3 regions of the Bacillus sp. PK6-16 genome follow, and region 1 is predicted to be linked to each of the others. Evidence: riboswitches for the same ligand, from Rfam matches in the RefSeq annotation. Region 1 holds a riboswitch; each other region holds the start of a gene.
The links. A riboswitch is a leader RNA that binds a small molecule or an ion and turns the genes downstream of it on or off. The one in region 1 is predicted to bind thiamine pyrophosphate.
Positions count from the first base shown of each region.

Region 2: linked by a shared signal. The riboswitch ahead of tenA (thiaminase II) and the one ahead of M1D66_RS25090 (MTH1187 family thiamine-binding protein) in region 1 are both predicted to bind thiamine pyrophosphate.
Region 3: linked by a shared signal. The riboswitch ahead of tenA (thiaminase II) and the one ahead of M1D66_RS25090 (MTH1187 family thiamine-binding protein) in region 1 are both predicted to bind thiamine pyrophosphate.

Region 1 is NZ_CP096511.1:4,877,719-4,883,647, forward strand. Features, by position in the region: gene M1D66_RS25065 (glycosyl hydrolase family 18 protein) at 1-539, shown strand, start outside; partial or broken gene M1D66_RS25070 (P-loop NTPase family protein) at 994-1,188, opposite strand; gene M1D66_RS25075 (ABC transporter ATP-binding protein) at 1,185-1,934, opposite strand; gene M1D66_RS25080 (ABC transporter substrate-binding protein) at 1,931-2,929, opposite strand; gene M1D66_RS25085 (ABC transporter permease) at 2,926-3,699, opposite strand; gene M1D66_RS25090 (MTH1187 family thiamine-binding protein) at 3,671-3,991, opposite strand; TPP riboswitch at 4,093-4,194, opposite strand; gene M1D66_RS25095 (non-ribosomal peptide synthetase family protein) at 4,247-5,929, opposite strand, start outside.
Region 2 is NZ_CP096511.1:4,560,712-4,566,640, forward strand. Features, by position in the region: gene thiO (glycine oxidase ThiO) at 1-294, opposite strand, end outside; gene tenI (thiazole tautomerase TenI) at 287-907, opposite strand; gene M1D66_RS23455 (ABC transporter substrate-binding protein) at 918-1,919, opposite strand; gene M1D66_RS23460 (ABC transporter permease) at 1,916-2,668, opposite strand; gene M1D66_RS23465 (ABC transporter ATP-binding protein) at 2,668-3,417, opposite strand; gene tenA (thiaminase II) at 3,386-4,081, opposite strand; TPP riboswitch at 4,167-4,270, opposite strand; TPP riboswitch at 4,331-4,442, opposite strand; gene M1D66_RS23475 (SH3 domain-containing protein) at 4,712-5,866, shown strand; gene M1D66_RS23480 (hypothetical protein) at 5,872-5,929, shown strand, end outside.
Region 3 is NZ_CP096511.1:2,777,759-2,783,687, reverse strand. Features, by position in the region: gene M1D66_RS14360 (esterase/lipase family protein) at 1-360, shown strand, start outside; gene M1D66_RS14355 (homoserine dehydrogenase) at 448-1,473, shown strand; gene pdxR (MocR-like pyridoxine biosynthesis transcription factor PdxR) at 1,563-3,011, shown strand; gene M1D66_RS14345 (D-alanine--D-alanine ligase) at 3,016-3,930, shown strand; TPP riboswitch at 4,004-4,109, shown strand; gene tenA (thiaminase II) at 4,237-4,926, shown strand; gene M1D66_RS14335 (DUF3937 family protein) at 5,324-5,587, shown strand.

The sequences.
Region 1 (5,929 bases):
AAAATTCAAACTCAGTTCAATTAAACTGGACTGCATCTACTGATAACGTAGGAGTTACGGAATATGAAATTACTGCTGGAGAAGAGAAATGGAGTACAACAACAAATAGCATTACAATTAAAAACTTAAAACCTAATACGGAATACACATTTTCAATAATTGCCAAAGATGCTGCTGGAAATAAATCACAACCTACCGCTCTTACTGTCAAAACGGATGAAGCTAATACGACACCTCCTGATGGAAATGGTACTGCTACATTTTCAGTCACTTCGAATTGGGGCAGCGGTTATAACTTCTCGATTATAATCAAAAATAATGGAACGACTCCTATTAAAAATTGGAAATTAGAATTTGATTATAGCGGTAATTTAACACAAGTTTGGGATTCTAAAATTAGTAGTAAAACAAATAATCATTATGTAATTACAAACGCAGGATGGAATGGTGAAATTCCTCCTGGTGGATCTATTACAATTGGTGGTGCAGGAACAGGTAATCCTGCCGAACTTTTAAATGCCGTCATTAGCGAAAACTAGACGTAATATCCATTAATTAATTCACTAAAGTTTGAATTTAGGTTTGAGCAATACCTCCTAAATTCAAACTTTTAATTTTACGAAAAATCAAAAATATCATAATAACCTATTATAATTATATTTAATTTCTAATATGAAGTTTATATGAAGTTTATATGAAGTTCATTTGAATTTTACATGAATTTCCTTTAATTTCTATTGTCTTCCTATAATATCCATATTATCCTTTACATAAAGGAATTATTTTCATTCCATTTTGAACTATCTATATATATAAAGAAAGATAGTCACCTGTTAGGGAAAGGCTTTCGTATTATAAATATAACAAAAGAAAAAGCACGCTTATAAGCGCACCATAAGAGTGCTTCTTCATACAATTCTCATGTAAGAGTTCTCGAAAATCATGTTAATCACAAAGAAAAGGCATTAGCTCCTAAAAGCTAATGCCTTTTCTTTATTCATATTGTTCAGTATTCCAATCTTCTATATTCCATACTTTTGTTATCCACGATTCATAGAAAGAAGGTTCATGTGAGACAATTAAAACCGTTCCTTTGTATTGTTGTAACGCTTCCTGTAAAGCCATCTTAGTTTCTACATCCAAATGATTAGTCGGTTCGTCTAAAATTAAAACATCAGCTTTTTCTATTTTTTCATATAAGGAGCTAACACACTTAAAATCTCTTCTTTATCCTTTTTTAATTCGAGTGATGTTAACATATCCATCGTTCTCGGCCTAGGTAATTTCACTTGTACCTCGCCAACTATTGACGCTGGTCTTTGAGATAAAATAAATACGCGATCTGAAAGCAAGATTGCCTCATCTAAGTCATGTGTCACCATAACGATTGTTTGCTTTTCTTGATGCCAAGAGTTTAAAAGCCAGCTATGTACTTCCATTTTTGTAAATGCATCTAATTTACCAAAAGGCTCATCAAGCAGCATAATTGGCTTTTCACATAAATATGTGCGCAGAAAACTAATTCTTTGACGCATACCACCAGATAATTCATCTGGATAATGGTCTGCATATTCATCTAGTTCGAACTGCTTTAATGCTTCCATTCCTTCTGTCAGCCTTTGTTTTTTCGGCTTTCCTTCAATTTCTAACGGAAGAACGATATTTTGCAAAGCTGATCGCCACGGTAGTAATAAATCTTGTTGTGGCATATAACTAACAACATCTTGCTCTTGTACTTGCTTATCGTTATACGTTACGTTCCCGCTTGTTGGTTTTTCAACATTTGCAATCATGTTTAATAATGTGCTTTTCCCGCAACCACTCGGTCCTACAAAGGAAACAAACTCTCCCTCTTGTATAGAGGCACTAATATTCTCTAATACATTCTTTCCGTCGAAAGATTTCACTATATTTTTTATTTGTAATCCGCTCATTTTTCACTTGGAAGGAATTCATTTGTAAAAGCATCTTTTACATCGATTTTCTTTTTAATAACTTTGTTGTCATATAAGAAATTCATGTAATTCGTCCAAATTTCTTCCTTCTGTACTCCCCATGCTTTAGCATCATCTTGATACTTCGTACTTAACCATTTTTGGCTTTCTTGAACTAAATCTTTATTTACATCTGGAACAGCTTTAATTAAAATATCAGCAGCCTCTTTCGGTTCCTTAATTGCAAAATTATAACCTTCTGTCGTTGCACTCATAAACTTTTTCACAAAGTCTTTATCTTGCTTCGTATGTTTTTCACTCGTAATAATAACAGGACTATAGAAATCAAGCGCTGGATCTAAGTCCTTCACCATAATCGTATTTAACTCTTTTCCTTGGCGCTTCGCTTCAATCCCATCCCAACCGTAATAAATCCATTCGAAATCTGCATCACGACCGATTGATTTAAAGAAATCTGTTTGTCCTAAGATGATTTTTTCAACTTTATTAAAATCAGCTTGATGTTTATCCATAATCGTCTTTAATGTCGCTTCTTCTGCTGGTCCTCCCCAGCCGCCGTAACGTTTACCTTCAAAATCTTTCGGTGACGTCATATTATCTTTCTTAAGCGATGCAAACGCCGAAGTGTTATGCTGAATAATCGCTCCTACAGATACAACAGGAATTCCTTCCACACGAGCTAACGTTACATTTTCTTGTGCGCTTATTGCGAAGTCTGCTTTTCCTGATGCTATCATTTGCTCTGCTGTTACATTGTCACCTGGTTGAATAATTTCTACATCTAATCCTTGCTTTTTGTAATAATCTTTCGTTTGCGCTACATACAAGCCAGTATGATTCGTATTTGGAAACCAATCTAATACTACTTTTACTTTTTGATCTTTACTTGCACTTTCTTCTTTCTTCGCCGGATTACATCCAGCCACACCTACCGCTACTAAGGCAGCTAACATAACTTTCAAACCTTTTTTCATTTTCTGCCGTCCTTTCTATATATCCATGGTGCTGTTATTCTTGCCATAAACTCTACGATAAAATACAGGCATAATGTCACCATAACGATGATTGCTGCAACCCCAAATACTCGGGCAGTCAAAAAGGATTTTGTAGCCCTCGTAAGCATAACGCCTAATCCTTCACTTGCACCGAGCCATTCTCCGATAATTGCCCCCATTACGCTATATGTAACTGCAATTTTTAAACCTGAGAAAAAGTATGGAAGCACTGCTGGAAATTTTACTTTCTGGTAAACTTGCCATTTTGTCGCCTTCATTGTTTGTAACAGTTTCAGCATGTTTTTATCTACTGTTTGAAAACCTTCTAAAATACTAAGCGCAATTGGGAAGAAACAAACGAGTATTACGACCATTACTTTCGGCAACATCCCATATCCAAACCAAATAATAAATAGCGGTGCAAGTACAACAATTGGAATTGTTTGCGAAATAACAAGCAATGGATTTATTAGAATACGAAATAACGGTATAACGTCCATAATAATTGCGATGCTCGTCCCCAATAAAATTGCAAAAAATAGTCCAATTATAACTTCCTGCAGTGTTTGCATCGTATTTGGTAATAGTAAATCTTTCATCCCAATTAATTCTTGAACAATGGCAGAAGGCTTTGGTAAAATCCACGGTTCGATTTTAAATAATGAAACAGATCCTTCCCATATCGCAATGAGAAGGATAAGCCAAATAGTTGTAATAAGTTTAGATTGCTTCTGGTTTTGCATATTCATCACGGTACTTCCAAACCTTTTCATCTATCGTTACACCAGTGCTTGGACGATAATGGATTTTAATAGAAGTAATCACTTCTTCTGCTCCAGCATCGACGCAAGCTTGTTGCGCACGTTTAACGACATCAAGAAGTACATCTAATTCTCCTTCCAAAGTTGTTTCCATTGCCCCTACTTCATAACGAACTCCCGATTGTTGCACAACTTCAATTGCTTTATCGACAACAGAATATACATCTTTCGTTTTCGCTTGTGGTACTACTGAAAATGACATTGTAACTTGTTGTGACATAATAAAATCCCCCTTATAAAATTAAATTTCAAAAATAAGAAAAGGCTTTCCTACTGCGTAGGAAAGCCTTGTATGCAAGTTATTACAGAATAACATATGCTACATCACTTTAAGTAACTCCCTACGCTGGCATTATCCAGATCAGGTTGAGGGTCGATGTTTACTTACATCCTCTCAGCCAATTGGCTCCCCGGTCCTTAATTCGTTTTCATTGTAGCATGATTTATTTTATTGAACAAACAAAAGCATGCATAATCATTTCATTATTTTTGGAAAATAACCAACTTTTTCACCATGAGCTAATAACTGCTGAATAAATTCTTTATTAATTGCTGGTACTATCAATTCTTTTTTCTTAATCCATTTATTCGTTCTACGCGTACCCATTACAATTTCAGATTGCTGCGCTCCATCTCCTGCAACTTGAGAAGCAATTAACTCTGCTATTACTTCATTTCCCTTCGCTAATGCAAGTCCGGTATTTACATATTCTGAAAGTGGAACCATTTCAAGATTGTATCCACACTCTCCAATTAGCTGTATAAATTGTTCAAACTCAATTTGATGTGGATGACAAATATGTAACGTCTCTCCTATAATTTGCGAATCTTGCAAATACGATACAATTGATTTACTAGCAAAATCAATTGGTGTGAAATCAACTTTCCACTTCACATTTGGTGCTTTCCCAATTAATAGCATTGTTTTAATAAGACGATAAAATGCGTTTCCTTCAATATTTTGTTGGAACGAACCTGTTTCTGAATGACATGCTAAATTACCTGCACGATAAATATTTCCGCGCAAACCATTTTTCATTGCTTCACGAACAATGTTTTCCGCTTGTAGTTTACTATTTGAATATACATTCTCTAAGTCTACACTGTAATTAAAATCACCAGTTTTCATGTATGTATCCCATTGATCTACCGCTAATTCTAACGGGATACCAATTGTAGAAATAAAATGGAATGTAGCACCTTTCTCCGCTAATGCTAGCATACGGCTAGTTCCTTGGACATTTATATTTTCAAATTGTTTTACATCCCCAAAATGTCTTACATCTGCACCGCAATGAATTATCGTATCCATCTTAGAACTGATGAACATAAATTCTTCTTCGCTCATCCCAAGATACTCTTCTCCCAGATCACCGGCTACGGCCTGTATACGCTGTAACCATTCTTCACATACATCATTAAAGTAGCCTGTTAATGTATCTATAATTCTTTGCTGCACATCTTTAGTTGGTCTTACTAAACAATAAATAGTAGCAGATGTATCTCTCAACAATTCATATAATATGTGTGATCCTAAATAACCAGTAGCTCCTGTTAAAAAGACATTTGAAATCTGGTTTTCTTCCAAAACGTTTGCATACGTGATAGTATCTGGTTCGTGAATCACTTTATATTCACGAAATACTTCTTCTTTCTCTACTTTTACTTCTCGCTCAATTCGAGCTAATCCATATATCGTTCTTTCTTTAAAGAAATCTTGAATTGTTAAATGTGAGAAATCTTCTTTTAACAATGTTAAGACTCGTAATACTTTTAATGAATGTCCACCAATTGTAAAGAAATCATCATGCACTCCAACTTTTGAAATTCCTAATACTTCCGCCCAGGCGTTCGCTATTTGTTTTTCTGCTTTATTAGAAGGTGCAACATATTCTTGTAGCCGAACCGGTTCATACTTTTCTTCTAACTGAGCTAACTTCTTAACATCAATCTTTTTATTAGGTGTAAGTGGTAATTCATTAATATAAATTAGTTTAGATGGCACCATATAATCTGGTAATTGCTCTTGTAACTGATAAACTAATTCTGGTATTTCTTTTTTATTTAAAGTTGTATAGAACGCGATTAAATATTGGCTACCTTCCTTACTCTTCTTAGCAAAAACAGCATTTTCTTTTATATTATGATTTTGAGAAAT
Region 2 (5,929 bases), 320 kb from region 1:
AATACGATAAATTCCTTTTTCTTCATATCCAATATCAACACCCGTTTTTTCGCGTAAAACTGCTGCAAGTTGTGGAAATATAGCTCGGCTTTCTCTAGCAAGTTCAAATAGCGGATCATACGCATCCCATTCTGCCTGAACACCAAGTAAACCAGCAGCTGCTTTTGAAGCTTCCGATGCAATACTTTGCTTCTCCACAATCGCTACTTTATGTCCTCTTTCTGCTAGAAAATGTGCAATTGAACTACCAATTACACCACCACCAATAATCGCTACATCATACTTCTCACACATGTTTCTCCGCCCACTTTCTTATTGATTCCTTATAAGATTTCGCTTTGCTATACGGGTTACTACTACTTACAATTCCAGACATAACTGCTATACCGCTTACACCGTTAGTAAGAACATCCACTGTGTTTTCTGGGGTAATTCCTCCAATTGCTGTAATCGGTATAGATAAACACCTTGCAATGTCTGAAATTTCTTCAAGCCCTCTCGCTGGCACACCTTTTTTACAATCTGTCGGAAATACATGGCCATAAACGAGTGAATCCGCTCCATTTTTAAAAGCTACTATTGCTTCATCTAGCGAATGCACAGAATAACCGACATGCAAATACGAAAACTTTTCTTTCACTGACTTTACATCTGTACTTCGATACCCTAGTTGAACACGAGGAATATTTAATAAAATTGCAATATCAATTCGATCGTTTATGACAATTTTAGAAGCCGGAAAGCCCTCCATTAATAGACTTTCCACACCTTCATATAATTCCTTCGTACTCTTCTCACGCTCACGAATATGCAAATAATCAATCTCACTCTCAATTTGCATCGCTACATTCACTAACTCTTCGAATGGCATATGGCCATTTGAGATTACGTGGAGCTCATTTTTCATATTCATTCGCCTACTTTAAAATATTTTCGAATAATTCATCGGCTGGGACGGTTTCTTTCGTCATTCCTTTGTCCTTCAGCCACTTATTTTGTTTCTCCCAAGATTCTTTTGAATCTGATAAGAATGGCTCATCTTTCGTTTCCATCTTCTCTAATAAAATTTTCATACTTTCCTTTTCGACTTCTGGCACAAGTGGGAAGTTTTCTTTTTCTTGATGATTTAATAAAATATTCAATGCTTCATCTGGGTTTTTCTTCATGAAATCATAGCCTTTTTTCGTACCACGTAAGAAAGCTTGCAACGCCTCTTTATCTTTTTTCAACGTTTTATCACCTGTTACAAACACAAGCTCATGATAGTTTGGTACTCCGTAATCAGCTGGATTAAAGTACGCTGGTTCATGGCCTTCATGACGCATAACAGGTACTTCATGGTTAATGTATGCCCCTGTTACCGCATCTACTTTCTTCGTAATTAATGCTGGTACTAAATCAAAGCCAACATCTACTACTTTCACTGTATCAGGATTACCACCAGCTTCTTTTACCATCGTTTTTAAATACATCTCACTTAATGGTGTTCCAGAGTATCCTACTGTTTTTCCTTCTAAATCTTTCGGTGATTGAATGCCCGCTGATTTCAGTGATACAACATGATTTAATGGTGAACGTACGACAGCCCCAATTGATTTCACTGGAATTTGCTCATTCGCTCTCGCCATAACAACATCTGGCTGATAATACAAGCCAACTGTCACCTTCCCTGCTGCTGCCAGCGTTAATGGATCAGTCGGATTAGAAGGGAATTTAATATTTACCTTTACACCTTCTTCTTTAAAGTATCCTTTTTCAATTGCTGCATAGATAAAGCTATGTACCGCATTTGGATACCAATCTAACATGACTGTTATTTCTTTCTCTTTTTTACTTTTGTCTGATGCTGAATTACTCGAACATCCTGCAATTATTGCAATTAATAATGTAAACACAAAGATGCGCTTTAAAAATTTCATGAATGCTTCCTCCAACTAATGAATTTCTTTTCTAATATGGAAATAATTACGACGAAGAAAATAGCTAATAATGATAACAATACAATAGGTGCAAATACGCCAGCTCCATCTAACTGCGTCATCATTCTCTTACTGAAATATCCAAGCCCAGCTTGTGCACCGAGCCATTCTCCAATTGCTGCTCCGATAACACTAAGCGGAACTGCAATTTTTAAAGCTGAGAAAAAATAAGGAAGAGCAGACGGCAACTTTAATTTAAGAAAAATATCTCTTTTTGTTGCTCCATATGTAACTAAGAGCTCCTCCCATTCTTTTTTCGTACTACGCAGTCCATCATACGTATTGACCGCAATTGGGAAAAACGTAATTAAAACTGTGACAACAACCTTACTCCAAATTGTATATCCAAACCATAAAACAAATAGCGGAGCAAGCGCAGTAATCGGAATCGTTTGTGAAGCAACTAATAATGGATAAAATGCTCTCTCCATCCATGTACTCGCATTCATTAACATCGCTAGCCCTACACCTAATACGATAGAGATAACAACACCTATTAAAACGACGTATAACGTTGCAGGTAAATGAACTGTAAATAATATGTCTTTTAGTTTCCATATCTTCATTAAAATCGCAGAAGGTGACGGTAAAATGTACATCTCATCTACAATTCTTGCTCCTATTTCCCACACAGCTAGTAAAATACTAGAAAGTGTAATAGCAGGAACTAATTCTTTCAATCGGTTCATCACACAAGTACCTGCCTTTGTAACATACTAAGAAGCTCATCTTTTAGCGCTAATACTTCCGGTTTATATAAATCTTTTCGTGTTCTGTTATGATCAAGCGGTACAGTCCGTTCAGTCAAAGTCGTTATCGGCTGCTGTTCCACTACTAGAACTCGGTTTGAAAGAAATAACGCTTCTTCAACATCATGAGTAATGAATAAAATTGTTTTTTCCCACTCTTGCCATTGTTCAAACAACCATTCTTGCAAAGAGGTCTTCGTTAAAGCATCCAACGCACTAAACGGTTCATCTAACAGCAATATCTCCCCGCCTGTTAATAAAGTTCGAATAAAAGATACACGTTGTCTCATACCACCAGATAAATCTTTCGGATATTTTGTCTCATACCCTTGCAAACCAAATTTATGTAACAGTTCCTTTGCCTTTACTTCTGCTTCTTTCTTCTGTACACCTTGGCACTCTAACGGCAGGGCAGCATTCTCAATAATTGTTCTCCACGGCAAAAGCATATCTTTTTGCGGCATATATCCTACAGGATGGTGCTTTGTTTCTGTCAGTTCTATCTGTCCAATACTTACCTTTTCTAGACCTGTAATAAGGCGAAATAAAGTACTTTTCCCACATCCACTCGGTCCGATAATACTGACAAACTCTTTCTCATGTATAGAAGCATTTAATTCATGGATGATTGGTTTCTCATCGTAATGAAAAGAAACATTATGAAACTGTAGTATGTTCTTGCTCCTCAAATCCCCACATCTCCTTACGATAGGACATATCCCAGAATAAATATTCAAATCGACTGGAATATAAGAAGATCTCCTCTAATCTTTCTAGTTCTTTCTCAGACTTTCCAACTGCCATTTCATTTAATAAATCTATTAACCAAATACAAAGATTACCGTATTCTTCCGAACTATATCCTTGAATCCACTCACCAAAAAACTCATGATCTCTTGCTCCAGGAATATCATTTAAACGCTTTCCAATTTCCCAATAGCTCCACATACATGGAAGAAGCGCTGCTATTAATTCCGCAAGTGTGCCATTTTGAGATACAGACATCATGTAATTTGTATAAGCTAAATTTTTAGCAGATGGTTTCGCAGACTCTATCTCCTCTATAGAAATTCCAAGTCTTTTTGCATATTGTTTATGGATTGTCATTTCGCCATTTAATATTCCATCAATTTGTTCAGCGAACTTTCCCATTACTTGTGGATTCGTTGCTTTTACAACACCAATCGCATATAACTTTGCATAATCTAGCAGATATAAATAATCTTGAATAATATAATACTGGAATTTATCTTTTTCTAACGTGCCATCTCCCATCCCCACTACAAACGGATGATTATGACTCATCTCCCAAACCGGTTGCACAGTTTCTAATAATCTATCGCAAAATTTCATTTCTCTATCCCCTTTCAATATATGTATCTAAATAAAAAACCACTTCTATATATAAGAAGTGGTTACAGCAAATAAAGTTATACATTTATTCGATGTTCCACTTCCCTTCGCTAGTATTACCTAGATCAGGTGTTGTAAGGGTTAAGGATTATTCCTCTCTCAGCAAGTCAAGCACCCCTAGTGGTTTCAATATGAAATTTTCAAATAAAAAAGCCCCGTTTCTATACGCAAAGAAACGGGGACTCATTGTTAGTGTCCGAATTGCTTCCCTACGCTAGCATAATCTAGATCAGGTAATAAAAAGGATCAAAGGCTTACGGCCTACTCTCAGCTGGCAACACCAGCTCTCCTAGCAAACTATAAAATTATCACTGTTAGTATAACACCCTAATAAGACATCATCAACTTTTTTAATTTTCTTAATTATCAACATAATATCAAAATTATATAATACATACATTCTATTTTAGAAAATAAAACCCCGATTAATTGTATAAAAAGGAATCATTATCCTCAAAAAATTTATTTTTATATTGATTTCATATTACATTTATGTGAATACCCCCACTATATCATATCTTTATACTATAATAAAATTACAACTATACAACTAGAGGAGGTCTCTATTCCATGAATATGAAAGCTACTGCTTTAACAGCAACTACTGTAGCGATTGCTTCTTTACTTCCTTCTATGGGTGAAACAAATGTACAAAAAGCAAACGCTGAACAATTATCTAATATTAAAACTGGGTATGTCAAAGTCAATCAAGTAGCATTACATACAGAAGATAACGTAAAAAGCACATCAATTGATACAATTCGCTTTAATACAAAAGTGAACATCCTTGAAACAACTAATGGTTGGTATAAAGTATCTGTTCATAATAAAGTAGGTTATGTACAAAAAGATGCTATTTTACTAAAAAACAAACTTCAATCTAATGATCAATACATCGTTAATGCTAATGCATTAAACGTTCGCTCTGAACCTAATTTAGAATCTTCCATTTTAGATGTATTACCAAATGGTAAGTTTATTACCGTTCAAGAAGATCAAGGCGAATGGTATAAAATATCACATAATGGCCAAACAGGTTACGTACAAAAAGCATTCATCTCTAATGGTTCACAACCCTTAGTAAAAGGAATCACCGTTCAAAATAATACAAAATATACTGTTGCAACACCTAATCTAAATGTACGTAGCACCGCTAGTACAAGTAGCGCTCTACTCGGTTCATTACAAAACGGTACACAAGTACAAGTAGTAGAAACTGTAGGTACTTGGTATAAAATTCGTTTTGGCACAGGATACGGATATGTAGCAAAACACTATGTAGTACAAAATCAACCACAAGCTAAAACAGATCAGCCTTCATCAATTCCAGCTGCTTTCAAATTCCCCGCTCAAGGAAGAATTAGCTCAACCTTTGATATACGCTGGGAACAAATGCATTATGGTATAGATATTGCCGCTCCAGGAAACGTCTCTATCCAAGCTGCTGCTGCAGGTAAAGTTGTGAAATCTTATTATTCAGCTAGCTATGGCAATGTTGTTTTCATTGCGCATCAAATCAATGGGAAATTATATACAACTGTTTATGCTCATATGAAGGATCGCACTGTACAAGCTGGTGATCAAGTACAAACTGGACAATTAATAGGTCATATGGGAAACACAGGTCATTCATACGGGCAACATCTTCATTTTGAATTACATAATGGAGAATGGAATTTTGAAAAAACAAATGCAGTAAATCCACTGCCATATTTAGTTAGGTAAATTGTATGCCACGCAATATACCTCTTATAATTGAATACGTAGCCTTTTTAGGTTTAATCTGTT
Region 3 (5,929 bases), 2.1 Mb from region 1:
CAAGCAGCACCTATAACAGGTTTACATTTACCGCATATTACGATGAATAAAGTGTTGATGGGGAATGCATTTTTCTTAGGTTCTTATGCGAGATATGAAGAAAACCGTCCGTTAGTTGATACTTCTTGGTGGCAAAATGATGGTGTAGTAAATACGAATTCTATGATTGCACCATCTTCTAATGTTGCTGTAAATAATAATGGGTCATTACAGATTGGAAAATGGAATCATATCGAAACGAAAGCGAATTGGGATCATCTCGATATGGTAGGATTAAGTGTTTCAGACTCGTTAGGTTTTTCTAGCATTCAAGAGTTTTATAGAACAATTGCTGAAAAGCTATCACGTTTACCGAAATAGGTAATAATAAAGCGCTCTCGATGGAATTCGAGAGCGCTTTATATTATATTGAAAGAGGGATTTGGTAGAAAAATATGGGGGGATATTATGAAAATTCAAGTTGTATTATCAGGATACGGAACAGTAGGCAGAGAGTTTATAAAATTATTAAATGAAAAATATTCATATATATATGAAACATATGGGATTCAATTAGTTGTAAGTGGCGTATTAGGGAGAAATATTGCAATACATAATGAAGATGGCTTATCACTTCATCATTTATTAATGTATGGTGGCGGTACCGCTGCAATTGAAAAATATTTAGAGTATCATCCGAAGGAACGTGCAACAACTAGCATAAGTGGTACTGTATTGGTAGAATCAACAGTTACAAATCTTAAAGATGGAAATCCAGGGAAACAATATATGAAACAAGCGATTGAAAAACAGATGGATATAGTAGCAATTTCTAAAGGTGCGCTCGTTACAAACTGGAGAGAAATAAATGAAGCAGCAAAAGGCGCAAATATACGAATTCGATATAGCGGTGCAACAGCCGCTGCACTACCGACACTAGATATCGGACAATTTAGTTTAGCCGGTTGCAGTATTGAAAAAATAGAAGGAATATTAAATGGAACAACTAATTATATTCTTACGAAAATGTATGAGGAAGATATGACATTTGAAGAAGCACTGAAAGAAGCACAAAATAAAGGAATTGCTGAGACGAACCCTATATTAGATATAAGTGGTTCAGATAGTGCGTGTAAATTGTTACTTTTGACAAACAGCTTAATGGAAACAGAGAAAACACTTACTGATATACATATAAAAGGAATCGAGCACGTTACAAAACAGCAATTTAGAAATGCTAAGGAACAACATAAAATTATTAAATTAATAGCATCAGCATATAAGGATGAGGGTGGCAATTTCAATTTAAATGTTGAACCGTGCGAAATAGAAAAAGATCATCCGTTAGCAAAAGTAAATGGGACCGAAAAAGGAATTACGTTCTTTACAGATACGATGGGACAAGTTACTACAATTGGTGGGGCTTCTAATCCACGAGGCGCTGCAGCTGCAGCTTTAAAAGATGTAATTAACTTATATCGAAAAGATTTGTAAGAACGTACCGCCCTTTATAAAAAATACATATGTCGTGGACCTTTTGAGAATGAAATAAATATGCAAAAATGATTGCAGGGGGTAAGGAATTGTTTAAGGATTTTAAAGTTGTTAAAGATCGTCCCGTTTATATTCAGTTGAAAGATTATTTGAAGAAGATGATTATGAAAGGGCATTTGCTCGGGAATCAAAAAATCCCATCAACAAGGGAACTAAGTGAATTACTAAGTGTGAGTAGAAACACTGTACTCGCTGCTTATGCAGATTTAGAGCAAGAAGGACTCATTTATGCAGTTAAAGGAAAAGGGAACTTTGTTGCGAAGGTGGATATATCTAACACTTCGTCTGTTGAAATAGATTGGAAAAAGAAACTTAATACAGTGACCGCATTAGCGGATGAATTAGATTTAATGAAACATGGTGTTCGTTGGGAAAAGGGAATGATTGTTTTTAATAGTATAGCCCCGGATGAGAAGCTATTTGATGTTGAAAATTTCAAAAGAGCTTTTCTTACTCGTATGTCCATTGAAGGAGACATCGTATTGAACTACGGATATGCAAAGGGATATAGACCGTTAATGAATTATTTACTTCATTACATGGAAATGAAAGGTGTAGACATTTCGAATAAAGATATTCTAATTACAAATGGATTTACAGAAGGATTGGATATTGTACTCTCTTCTTTATCAAAAAAATCCGGGCGTGTCATTTGTGAGAATCCAACTCACCACGCTGCACTTAAGCTTTTCCGTTTACATGGACTTGAAGTTCATGGGATTGATATGCATGAGGATGGTATTGATACGAATGAAGTTGAAAAAAGTTTGCGTGAAAAAGATTTTGATTTTGCTTATTTAATTCCTTCTTATCATAATCCAACCGGTATTGTTACGAGTTCAGAGAAAAGAACGGAATTGATGAGGTTATTCTCAAAATACAAGGTTCCTATTATAGAGGACGGATTTAATGAAGAATTACGTTATTCAGGTTCACATTTAGCCCCATTATTAACTTTTGCTGGAGCTGGCAATAATGTGATTTATATTAGTAGCTTTTCAAAGGTACTTTTCCCTGGTTTACGTGTAGGCTGGATTATTGCAGATAAAGAGCTGATTCATTATTTAGAAAGCGTAAAAAGAGCAAGAACGATCCACACATCTACGTTAGATCAAGCTGTTCTGTTTCAATATTTACATGAGGGATATTTTGAGAAATATTTAAAAAAGGCAAGATCTGTTTATAAGAAAAAATATGAGTTAGCTGTCGGGGCATGTGACCAGTACATTCATTTCAAAAGAATGACTGGAGATGGTGGACTTCATTTATTTATAGAACTAGAAGAGCATATGAATGCCCGCACACTTTTACAAAAGTGTTATGAGAAAGGCGTTACGTTTTCACCTGGAGATGTTTTTTACTCTGATGGAGAAGGAGCGAACACTTTCCGATTAGGTTTTTCGCGCTTGAAAGAAGAAGAAATAGTTCGGGGAATTAAAATAATTGGTGATACATTAAAAAATGAAATTTGGAGTTGAGAAAATGAAAATCGGTGTTATTATGGGCGGGGTATCGTCTGAAAAACAAGTTTCAATTATGACGGGGAATGAAATGATTGCTCATTTAGATAAAAATAAGTATGAAATAGTTCCAATTACATTAAATGAAAAAATAGATTTAGTTGAAAAAGCGAAAGACATTGACTTTGCGTTGCTCGCATTACACGGAAAATACGGAGAAGATGGGACAGTTCAAGGAACACTGGAGAGTTTAGGGATTCCTTATAGCGGAAGTAATATGTTATCTAGCAGTATATGTATGGATAAAAATATTTCGAAAAAGATTTTACGTTATGAAGGTGTAGAAACACCAGATTGGATTGAACTTACAAAAATGGAGGATCTAAATCTTGATGAGTTAGATAAATTAGGATTTCCATTAGTAGTAAAACCAAACTCTGGCGGATCGAGTGTCGGAGTGAAAATCGTTTATAATAAAAATGAATTGATCTCAATGCTAGAAACTGTATTCGAATGGGATTCTGAAGTAGTAATTGAAAAGTATATAAAAGGTGATGAAATTACATGTTCAATTCTGGATGGAAAACAGTTACCTATAGTTTCAATTCGACATGCAGCCGAGTTCTTTGACTACAATGCAAAATATGATGATACTAGTACAGTTGAGGAAGTTATCGAACTTCCAGCAGAAATTAAGGAACGTGTAAATAAAGCGTCACTTGCTTGTTATAAAGCATTAAAATGTAGTGTTTATGCAAGAGTTGATATGATGGTGAAGGACGGAATTCCATATGTAATGGAAATTAATACATTACCAGGGATGACACAATCAAGTTTATTGCCCAAAAGTGCAGAAGCAGCGGGGATTAGTTATAGCAAACTATTAGATATGATTATTGAAACATCATTAAAAGTTAGAAAAGAAGAAGGGTTTTAAGGGAATTATATAACGAATTTTTTTGACAGTTTCACGAAGTATGCTATGATGAATACATTATAAAAACAAAATATTTATCCACTAGGGGGGCCTTTTATAGGCTGAGATCAAATGTGATTTTGAGACTCTTAGTACCTGATCTGGTTAATGCCAGCGTAGGGAAGTGGGAAAGACGTTGCTATTTAATGAGTAAATAAATACTGTCGATTTCACTTTCTTTACGCCTGTAAAGAAAGTTTTTTTATTTTACAGCTTTAATAATTGTGGATAAATACTTATATTTTATATATTATTGGAGGGATTTAAATGAATTTTTCACAATCATTACGTAAAGAAGTAGATTCAATTTGGGAAGCGAGTTTTAACCATCCTTTTGTAAAAAAACTTGGTGAAGGAACGTTAGATTTAGCTAGTTTTCGTTATTATGTGCTTCAAGATTCATATTATTTGAGTCATTTTGCTAGAGTACAAACTTTAGGAGCTGCAAAAGCTCTTGAATTAGAGACGACAGCTCGTATGGCACATCATGCTCAAAATACATATGAAGCAGAGTTATCTTTACATGAGAATTTTGCTAAAAAACTAGGGATAACGAAAGAAGAAAAAGATAATTTTATTCCTGCGCCAACTGCATATGCGTATACTTCACATATGTATCGTGTTGCGTATGAAGGGCATTTAGGAGATATCATTGCAGCAATTTTACCTTGCTATTGGTTGTATTATGAAATTGGCGAACGCTTAAAAGAGTGCCAGCCGGAAGAGCCAATTTATAACGAATGGATTTCTGCTTATGGATCTGATTGGTTCCGTACGCTAGTTGAAGAGCAAATTACACGTTTAGATACTATCGCTGAAAAAGTAACAGAGGCAGACCGCAAACGTATGAAACAGCATTTTATTATTAGCAGTCAATATGAATATTCATTTTGGGAAATGGCTTATACATTAGAAAAGTGGCCAGTGGATACAGACGTAAAAGACGTAATTGGATAAAGAATAGAAGTAATGTTATAGATAGGTCTGGATCATACCTATCTATATATTTTTTCTTGTCAAATTTGCGTAAAGTCATTAGTGCTACGGATATGGCGAAATAGAATATCGATAATTTAGCTCATTTACTTGTCTACGCATTAACTGGATAAACTTCTGTCACATTTATTTTACAATTAAAGAACGTAAATGTTGGTGGTATGAAGTTAAATAAGAAAAGAAACCCGAGCTGTTAGCTGTAACGGAGTTGTTTTTTCTTTGCAGGAATTTCTAAATTATCATGGAGTGTTGTTAATACGATATGCAAATATGCATATCGTATTTTTTTGAGCTCTTTATGTGTTAAAATCAGATATAGAGATATAGAAATATAAAGAAGCAAAAGCAGGAATATCCAATGAATTTTGAGAGGTGTTATATGTTTACAAATAAGAAATTAATTCGATTTGGTTTATCGTTATTTGTATTTTTAGGGATAATTAATTTTACAATCAGCTATTTCCAAACATATCTTGAAACAGCAGCAGATATTAAATGGATAATTCCAGAAATTTGGAAAACTATTTTGCTAGATGTTCCTCAAGGGATACTTGTTCTTTTAGGCGCAATTGCTTTATATGATTTCACAAAAGAGGCATCACAAAAAGACGCATCAATCTAAGTGTGTCTTTTTTCTATTAGGAATTTCATAGAGAGTTTTACTGGAGAAATAGAATGAAAAGCCCTAATTAGGGCTTTTTTTGTTGGAATTTCTTATCCGTCATAGAAACCGGTCACTTGGAGGTGTTATAGCGAAAGCCATTTACAGTACAGAAAAATCTAAGCAGCAGACGGAAATATATAGGATATGGCATCATAATTATTGAGAAATTAATTGAACTTAGTAAGTATGAAGATATGACGCTAGAATTCATATTTTTTAATTTTTATTTATCCCGCTATTTGCCGGGCAGTAAGCCCCCCACCTCAAAATTCAGCGGAAGCAAAGAAGTTAGGTAGGGGA